DNA from 3 places in the Gottfriedia sp. S16(2024) genome. Region 2 is predicted to be linked to each of the others. Evidence: riboswitches for the same ligand, from Rfam matches in the RefSeq annotation. Region 2 holds a riboswitch; each other region holds the start of a gene.
The links. A riboswitch is a leader RNA that binds a small molecule or an ion and turns the genes downstream of it on or off. The one in region 2 is predicted to bind thiamine pyrophosphate.
Positions count from the first base shown of each region.

Region 1: another riboswitch for thiamine pyrophosphate. It lies ahead of thiC (phosphomethylpyrimidine synthase ThiC); the one in region 2 lies ahead of thiD (bifunctional hydroxymethylpyrimidine kinase/phosphomethylpyrimidine kinase).
Region 3: another riboswitch for thiamine pyrophosphate. It lies ahead of AB1282_RS00630 (ABC transporter substrate-binding protein); the one in region 2 lies ahead of thiD (bifunctional hydroxymethylpyrimidine kinase/phosphomethylpyrimidine kinase).

Region 1 is NZ_JBFLUO010000001.1:2,091,698-2,094,982, forward strand. Features, by position in the region: gene thiO (glycine oxidase ThiO) at 1-369, opposite strand, end outside; gene AB1282_RS09790 (thiamine phosphate synthase) at 353-967, opposite strand; TPP riboswitch at 1,057-1,166, opposite strand; TPP riboswitch at 1,403-1,517, shown strand; gene thiC (phosphomethylpyrimidine synthase ThiC) at 1,654-3,285, shown strand, end outside.
Region 2 is NZ_JBFLUO010000001.1:1,623,367-1,626,651, forward strand. Features, by position in the region: gene feoB (ferrous iron transport protein B) at 1-871, shown strand, start outside; gene AB1282_RS07605 (FeoB-associated Cys-rich membrane protein) at 890-1,045, shown strand; TPP riboswitch at 1,149-1,260, shown strand; gene thiD (bifunctional hydroxymethylpyrimidine kinase/phosphomethylpyrimidine kinase) at 1,396-2,202, shown strand; gene cytX (putative hydroxymethylpyrimidine transporter CytX) at 2,195-3,285, shown strand, end outside.
Region 3 is NZ_JBFLUO010000001.1:90,790-94,074, reverse strand. Features, by position in the region: gene hmpA (NO-inducible flavohemoprotein) at 1-162, opposite strand, end outside; gene AB1282_RS00640 (RrF2 family transcriptional regulator) at 349-792, shown strand; gene racE (glutamate racemase) at 875-1,666, opposite strand; TPP riboswitch at 1,897-2,006, shown strand; gene AB1282_RS00630 (ABC transporter substrate-binding protein) at 2,095-3,087, shown strand; gene AB1282_RS00625 (thiamine-binding protein) at 3,100-3,285, shown strand, end outside.

The DNA.
Region 1 (3,285 bases), 470 kb from region 2:
CTCCTGGTTATACCAAAGTGCCGAAGTTTGAGTGAGTAGCGGAGTTAATTGTTTTTTTTCTAAATCTGTATAAGCTAGTTTGAAAATGCCACCTTTTTTAAGTTCAATATCAATTCCACATAATTCTTTTAATTCTTCTTGAAGGTGAAAATAAGTTAATTGACTATTTCTAGCAAAAGTAAAAAACGACTCGGAGTGATCCCACTCGGAATGGGCACCAAGCATTCCAGCAGCTGCCTTAGTTGTTTTCTGTCCAACTTGCTGTCCTTCTAGAACTGCGACATGAATGTTTTCTTTCGCTAGATAATAAGCAATGGAACAACCTATTATTCCACCACCAATTACTACAACTTCAAATTTCTTGTTCATAAGCGAATTTACACCTTTCAAAATATTGCAGCGCAGCTTCTAGAGGATTTCGGGCAGAAAATATGCCAGACATGACAGCTATACCATCAATTTCGTTCTCTTTTAGAACCTGGATATGTTCAGGTAATATTCCGCCGACTGCATAGATTGGTATAGTTAACGTTTTTTTCATTTCTGGAATTAGTTCAATCCCATTAGGTGTTAATCCATTTTTACACTCTGTTTCAAAACAATGACCGTACAGAATATAGTCAGCTTTATCATTTTCTGCCTGTATTGCTTCAGTAAGTGTGTGAACTGATTTTCCTACTCGTAAATTAGGAAAATATTCTTTTACATCAACAAGTGGAAGACCATGTCCCGGTAAGTGAATATTTGATAGGTTAGAGAAAATAGTTATATCTAAACGATCATTTAAAACAATTTTTTTCATATCTACTTTGTTTATTTTTAGTAGATTTAAGAGTGATAGTAGCTCGATTGCCGTTTTCGACTTTTCACGAATATGCACATAGTCGACTGCATCGATTATTTGAATTATTTTTGTAGCAAGTACTTCGACTGAGTGCTGATCATCTGTAATTGCAATAAGTTCCATGGCCCAGCCTCTTTCATTTGCAAAATTTTTTCAAACAAAAAAACCACTTTCCTAAAAAAAAGAAAGTGGTTACATTGCACGCGAAAAAAGTATAAAATGCGCCACTTTCCTACGCAGGTACTAGCCTGTTCAGGTTTTGAGGGTTTAAAAGTAACTACCTTATTCTCAGCCCTTATCAAGGGATCCCCTAGTGATGAATATGTATGAAAATTAATCTTAGCATAGCATATAAAAAATAATATTCAATACTAAATTTATTTTTACTAGTCCCATTTTATTACCAGAAATTGGGCTTGAAGTATAGTGGAATCAAGTGTTTTTAGTAGTATAAAAAAACCAAAATTTTTTTTTGTTTGGAGTTTCTGTAAAAATTTAGGGAAATAAAAACATTTACATTTTAAATTTATGGGTTTATATTTAGTTTGAACAATTTAATAGATTGACTAGGGGTGTCCAATTAATTGGGCTGAGAGAGAAACGTGATTAAGTTTCTTAACCCTCAGGACCTGATCTGGTTCATACCAGCGTGGGGAAGTTAGAAATTTTCATTAATGATTACATAATTATTAATGTAGTTTTGCTAACACTTAGCCGGGTCTTAAACATAAGATTCCGGCTTTTTTTCATGCTTTAAATGGATTGGATTTCGTCCTTTTTAAACTAATTAAAAAGGGGAATGAAATCAAATGAACAATTCTGTAAATGAAATGAATTTTTCCATCATGTCTAGTTTTTCAGGGAGTAAGAAGGTATATGTTGAAGGATCTAGACCTGACATTAAGGTGCCAATGCGTGAGATTCAATTAAGCCCAACAACTGGCACTTTTGGAGAAGAAGAAAATGCTCCAGTTAGAGTATACGACACTAGCGGACCTTACACAGATTCAGCTAGCTCAGTTGATATTCGAAATGGACTTAAGGCGATTAGACAAAACTGGGTAATTGAACGAAATGATGTTGAAGAGTATGAAGGGCGCGAAATAAAGCCTGAAGATAATGGATATAGAAAAGAGTCAGATCAACATAATGTTGAAGTATTTAAAGGGTTAAAAAGAAAACCGTTACGAGCAAAGGAGAATGGAAATATTACTCAAATGCATTATGCTCGAAAAGGAATTATTACACCTGAAATGGAATTTATTGCGATTCGAGAAAATGTTTCGGCTGAATTTGTTCGTGATGAAGTTGCTAAGGGAAGAGCTGTCATTCCATCGAATATTAATCACCCTGAAAGTGAGCCAATGATCATCGGTCGTAATTTTCATGTGAAAATTAATGCCAATATAGGTAATTCAGCGGTTACGTCTTCAATCGAAGAAGAAGTAGAAAAAATGACATGGGCTACTCGCTGGGGTGCGGATACGATGATGGATCTTTCTACTGGTAAGAATATTCATACAACACGTGAATGGATTATCCGAAACTCTCCAGTACCAGTAGGGACAGTTCCGATTTATCAAGCGCTTGAAAAAGTTAATGGAATCGCTGAAGATTTAAGCTGGGAAGTGTTTAGAGATACACTAATCGAGCAAGCGGAACAAGGTGTAGACTATTTTACAATTCACGCGGGTGTATTATTACGCTATATTCCATTAACGGCAAAACGAGTGACAGGAATTGTATCTCGTGGAGGGTCTATTTTGGCTCAATGGTGTTTAGCTCATCATAAAGAGAATTTTTTGTATACTCATTTTGAAGAAATTTGTGAAATTATGAAGCGTTATGACGTAACATTCTCTTTAGGAGATGGACTGAGACCAGGCTCAATTGCCGATGCAAATGACGAAGCACAATTTTCTGAGTTAGAAACACTTGGTGAGTTAACGAAAATTGCATGGAAGCACGATGTTCAAGTTATGATTGAAGGACCGGGACATGTACCAATGCACTTAATTAAAGAGAATATGGATAAACAATTAGAAATTTGTCAGGAAGCGCCATTTTATACTTTAGGACCGCTAACGACTGATATTGCACCTGGATACGATCATATTACATCAGCAATCGGTGCAGCAATGATTGGTTGGTTTGGTACTGCAATGCTTTGTTATGTAACTCCGAAAGAGCATTTAGGTCTTCCAAATAAAGAAGACGTAAGAGTAGGAGTTATTACATACAAAATAGCGGCGCATGCAGCTGACTTAGCAAAAGGACACCCTGGTGCACAAAAAAGAGATGATGCACTTTCAAAAGCTAGATTTGAATTTAGATGGCGTGATCAATTTAATCTTTCTCTTGATCCTGAAAGAGCAATTGAATATCATGATGAAACATTACCTGCCGAAGGAGCTAAAACAGCGCATTTTTGTTCAATGTGT
Region 2 (3,285 bases):
AGTAATGGATCGTTCGATGGAGATGGTTGGTTTAACCGGAAAGGCATTTATTCCAATGATTATAGGATTTGGTTGTAATGTACCTGGGGTTATGGCCGCTAGAACAATAGAACAGCCTAGAGAGAGACTACTCACGATTTTGTTAACACCATTAATGTCTTGTTCGGCACGATTACCAGTATACGCACTATTCGTTGGAGCGTTTTTTGCGAAAAATCAAGCAATAGTTGTTTTTTCACTGTATATACTTGGAATCGTAGTTGCATTAATATTAGCTAAGGTTTTTTCATCTACTATATTAAAAGGTGAGTTTTCATTATTTGTCGTAGAACTTCCACCATACCGTATGCCACAAGGTAAAGCTTTGTTTAGAAGCACATGGGACAAAGGGAAGGGCTTTATTCGAAAAGCTGGTACGTTTATTTTTGGTGGTTCTGTAGCTATATGGTTATTATCTTATATGGGACCAAGTGGTTTCGGTGTTTCGATGGATGATAGCTTTTTAGCAATGATTGGGGGTATACTTACACCAATACTTGCACCTTTAGGATTTGGTACATGGCAAGCAGGTGCTTCTTTACTAACAGGATTTTTAGCTAAAGAGGTTGTCGTATCTGCTATGAATATTATCTATCACGTGCCAAATGCACATTCTTTACAAGGAATACTGTCAACACAGTTTTCTGCACTTTCCGCATTTAGCTTTATGGTTTTTGTCTTATTGTATGTACCATGTCTAGCAACAGTTGCGACAATTCGTAAAGAGACAGGTTCAGCTAAATGGACATATTTCTCAGTTGGATATGCATTAGTTATTGCATATATATTAGCATTAATTATCTATCAAGTTGGAAGTCTCTTAGGCTACTAGAGAAAGGGGTATCTACTTATGATTGTCAATATTATAATAGGAGCTCTTATTTTTGGATATGCAGGGTGGACACTTTTACGATATATAAAGAAAACGAAAAAAGGTAAATGTGGCTCTTGCTCGATCGCAAAAACTTGTAGTTCAAATTGTGATACAGTTAATTATTCAAAATAGCAATATGGTTTTCTTTAAAGACAAAATTTAAAGGAATCAGTCTAAATACTTGAATAAATTTAGAGGATTAATTAAGATGATAAAGTAATTAAAGTAAATAATTGAATAGTACTAGGGGTGCCGTAAATGGTCGGCTGAGATTAAGACACAGGTAGTCTTTGACCCTTTAACCTGATCTGGATAATGCCAGCGTAGGAAAGTGAACGGTAGAATACATTTTTTGTATTCATAACATTGATTTGTTCGAGCACAAGTCCTTATGGGATTTGTGCTTTTTTGTATTTAAAATCAAGTTTCATCTTCTATCTGTAAGATCAAAGAGTTCTATTCATGAAATAGGGGGAAGAAAATTGAAAAAAGTATTAACGATAGCCGGCTCTGATTCAAGTGGTGGTGCAGGTATTCAAGCGGATTTAAAGACATTTTCAGCTCATCATGTTTTTGGAATGAGTGTAATTACAGCTGTAACAGCTCAAAATACGCAAGGAGTGTTCGCTGTACAAGATATGACACCAGAGATTATTGCTAGTCAGTTAGATGCAATTTTTACTGATATAGAAGTAGATGCTGTAAAAATTGGAATGGTATCTCAAATAGAGACGATTAAAGTAATTGCTGAGAAACTTAAGCAATATAAACCAAAGCAGATCGTAGTTGATCCAGTTATGGTTTCAAAAAGTGGATTTGACTTATTAAGTCCAGATGCAAAGGAAGCTCTAATTCAAGAACTCATTCCTTTAGCAACTGTTATTACGCCAAATCTTCCTGAAGCAGAAGTGATTACTGGAAGAAAAATTACAACGATTGAAGAGATGAAAGAAGCTGCTATTCAAATTCACTCATTAGGTGCAAAGAACGTCCTTGTAAAGGGTGGTCATCTAGAAGGTGAAGCGACCGATATTTGTTTTAACGGTGAGGAGTTTACAAGCTTTAACAGCGTTAGAATTAATACAATTAATACCCACGGTACAGGTTGTACTTTATCTTCAGCGATCACATCTAATTTAGCAAATGAACTTGAATTAAATGAGGCAATTAGAGAGGCGAAAAACTATATAACATTAGCAATCCAACATTCCTTTTCAATTGGAAAAGGAGTAGGTCCTGTCCATCATTTCTACTCATTGTATGAAAAGGCAGGCGTTCAACATGTCTAAGCAAAATGCAAAAATGACGAAGTGGAACTTTACAACACTTTGGTTTGGTGCGGCAGTTTCTGTAGCGGAAATTATGACTGGTGCCCTAGTAGCACCACTAGGTTTTAAGAAAGGTTTAACGGCCATTTTAGTAGGGCATTTACTTGGAACATTATTGCTCATTTTAGGTGGAGTCATTGGTTCTCAGCAAAGATTGTCAGCAATGGAATCTACAAAAATTTCATTTGGTAGTTACGGTAGCTATTTGTTTTCGATTTTAAATGTTTTACAGTTACTAGGCTGGACAGCAATTATGATTTTAACAGGGGCTCGCTCTATCAATTTAGTTACAATAAAAGATTATAAATTCGATCACTTATGGGTTTGGTGTTTAGTAATTGGAGTATTAATCGCGATCTGGTTGTACTTTGGACAAAATGCTTCAAAAAAACTTAATAGTTTAGCCGTTTGTTTATTATTTGTTCTAACAATTGTACTGTGTTTTGTTATTTTTAAAAGTGATAAAATCTTAACTCAACCAAGCACTACTGGATTATCTTTTGGAGAAGCAGTTGAATTATCGGTCATAATGCCACTATCGTGGATTCCATTAATTAGTGATTATACTCGATTTGCAAAGACAACAAAGGATGGAGCAATTGGTAGTTTTATAGGTTATATGTTTGGAAGCTCTTGGATGTATATTATTGGGCTAGGCGCAGCACTGGCATTTAATGAAGTAGACCCGGTTGCTGTTTTAATGAGTGCAAATCTGGGATTATTTGCGGTTGGTATCGTCGTCCTAGCGACTGTTACAACAACATTCATGGATGCTTATTCTGCCGGAATATCAGTTACAACCATTTTTCCAAAACTAAATGGAAAACATATAGCCCTTATCGTTACAGCTATAGGAACATTATTAGCCGTTATTTTCCCAATTGAAAAGTATGAAGGATTTTTATATACAATTGGTTCATTTTTTGCGCCGCTATATGCAATTTTATTAACGGACTATTTTATCCTAAAAAGAACAAGTATAAGTAAATCGTTGAAAATTGATTGGATTGCGGTTATTACATGGATTTTAGGAGTTTTTATTTA
Region 3 (3,285 bases), 1.5 Mb from region 2:
TTGTTGTCTACCTTTTTGTTGATTTGTATGATTGAATACATTTAATAATTCAGGATGATTAGTAAATAAATTTTTATAGAATACTTTAGTGATCTCTGTACCCTTTACTTCTAAGACCGGAACTGTTGACTTAATAATATCAATTGTTTTTTGAGATAGCATGAAAAATCCCCCTAATCACGTTTCAAAGTAGTATTGTAAATACATCTTTATCTTAGACCTAGAAATTATTTAAAGCAATATGTAAAATACTTCTTTTGTCATTTTTTTCGCAAAAATACATAAAAGTTTAAAAAATGTTCACAATTATGCTATGATTAAATTTAAATAAAACAGTGAGGACAAGTTATGCGTTTAACAACTTATTCGGATTACTCTCTTCGTGTACTAATATTTCTAAGCTCTGAGCCACGTGAAAAATTAGTTAATATTAAAGACATCGCTGAAGCTTATGGTATTTCTAAAAACCATTTAATGAAAATAATTTATAATTTAGGAAAGATGGGCTATATCGAAACGATACGTGGTAGAAACGGTGGAATCCGTTTAGCTAAATTACCTACAGAAATAAATATTGGTGAAATAATTCGTAAAACTGAAGAAGACTTTAATATTGTAGAATGTTTTGAGCACGGCAATACTTGTGTAATCACACCAGTTTGCTCTTTAAAACATATATTTAATAAAGCGTTGGATCAATTTTTACAAGTTTTAGATCAATATACATTGGATGATATTGTAAAGAACAATGCCATGCTTAAAGATTATTTTTCCATTAATACAAAGGAATAATATGACATTGAAGAGCGCACGCAATAAAAAAACACAAAAACCAACAAAGGATTACTTTGTTGGTTTTTTCATTTAGTATGGTCTATAGTTTTATATATTTTACGTTTTCCATCGGTTCTTGGAATAAAGATGACGCTATTTTACTAAAAATGGTTGGATCCCCGGTTGTAAAAAATTCATGTGAAGTGATTTCGGAGTTAGATAAGATATTTTGTTGATCTAGTATTGCACTTACCTCTAAAGCTGTTTCATCGCCAGAGCTAATAAGTTGGATCGATGGTCCCATCACTTTTTGAATAATTGGACCGAGTAGTGGGTAATGAGTACACCCTAGTATTAGGGTATCAATATTTGAATCAATAAGCGGTGCAAGAGTGTGCTTAACAATATCAAATATTTCAGGTTTATTGTAGTCCCCATTTTCAACAATCCCAGCAAACTCTGGACATGCCAAACCTTCAATTAAAACTTTGTCATTAATCCTCTTTAATGCAGAATGATAAGCTTTACTATTAATAGTAGCATTCGTTCCGATGACACCGATTTGGTCATTTTGTGTTAATTTTATTGCTGCTCTGGCACCTGGGCGAACAACACCAATGACCGGGATATGAAGTTTTTCCCGCATTTCATTTAAGACGACTGAAGTTGCAGTATTACAGGCGATGACTAACATTTTTATATCTTTTTCCAGTAGAAAATTAGTCATTTCCCAAGTGAATTCCCTAATTTCCGTATATGGTCGTGATCCGTATGGACATCTTGCTGTATCGCCTAAGTATAAAATGTCCTCTTTAGGTAATTGTCTTATAATTTGTTTGGCAACTGTTAAGCCCCCAACACCTGAGTCAATGACTCCGATTGGTTTATTCAAAAAATCCCCTCATTTTACTTAAATATTGTTGATGTAGTATATTCTTTATTCATATAAGATTTTACTATAAGAAATGATATTTTTGTTTATCATTCTCTTTTTAAAAATGTTATAATTTCATAGTTTTATTACGCCTATTAACTGAGTATTAAAACAATTAAACGCAAGTTAAAAATAATTCGTAAATTCAACCATTATCTGTTATATTAATGAGGAAAAGTTTATATATGAGAAAAATGTGGAGGAGCCGGTGTTGCTGGCTGAGATAGCGTCCTTAAGATGTTGACTCTTAGAACCTGATCTGGGTGATGCCAGCGTAGGGAACAGTATCTCTTTTAAGATATGTTTTTTACAGCGCATTCACGTCCGGGTTAATATCCGGGCGTTTTCTTTTTGTATAAACAAAGAACAAAAAGGAGATATAGATAATGAAAAAATTAGTAGTATTTTTAGTGGCTATTTGTTTAATGTTAACTGGATGTGGTCAAAACAAAACTACCACTACTAAAAAGACAAAGCAATTAAAAAAGGTGACTGTCGTACTAGACTGGACCCCGAATACAAATCATACTGGGCTATTTGTTGCTAAGGATAAAGGTTACTTTAAGGAACAAGGACTTGATGTAGATATAATCAACCCGGGAGAAACAGGAGCAGACCAATTGGTGGCATCTGGTAAAGCAGATTTTGGGGTTTCTTATCAAGAGTCAATTACACAAGCAAGAGTTCAAAATGTACCGATTGTTTCAATTGCAGCAATTATTCAACATAATACTTCTGGGTTTGCATCACCAGTGAAAAAAGAAATTAAGTCTCCAAAAGATTTCGTTGGAAAAACTTATGGTGGATGGGGTTCACCGGTTGAAAAGGCTATTTTAAAATCACTTATGTCAGAAGAAAATGCGAATGTTAATAAGTTAAATATCGTTAATATGGGCGATGCTGATTTCTTTACTGCAGTAAAAAGAGATATCGATTTTGCGTGGATTTATCAAGGATGGACAGGAATTGAAGCTGAGCTTCGTGGAGAAAAATTAAACATGATTTATTTAACAGATTATAGTAAAAAGCTAGATTACTATACTCCAGTTTTAGCTACGAATGAAAAAATGATTAGTAAAAATCCTAAAATTGTAAAAGCGTTTGTTGCTGCAGCGTCAAAAGGATATAATTTTGCGATTGATCATCCAAAAGAAGCTGCATCAATTTTAATAAAGGATAATCCGGATTTAGATAAAAAATTAGTTGAAAAAAGCCAAGAATGGTTAGCATCTAAATATAAAGATGATGCAAATCGTTGGGGTGAGCAAAAATTATCAGTTTGGAAAAACTATGCAGATTTCTTAGCTGAAAATAAATTATTAGAAGGAAACTTTAAGCCAAAAGAAGCATTTACGAATGATTTCTTACCAGCGAAATAAGGAGGAGTTAATATGCAAACTACTTTAATGAGTGTCCAAATTATACCGAAAACAAATAATATTGAGGATGTTATTCCAGCAGTTGATGAAGCGATTAAAATTATTGATGAATCAGGTGTAAAATATCAAGTTCAGCCTTTAGAAACAACTATGGAAGGTGACTTGAATCAATTGTTAAATGTTGTTCAAAAAATGAAT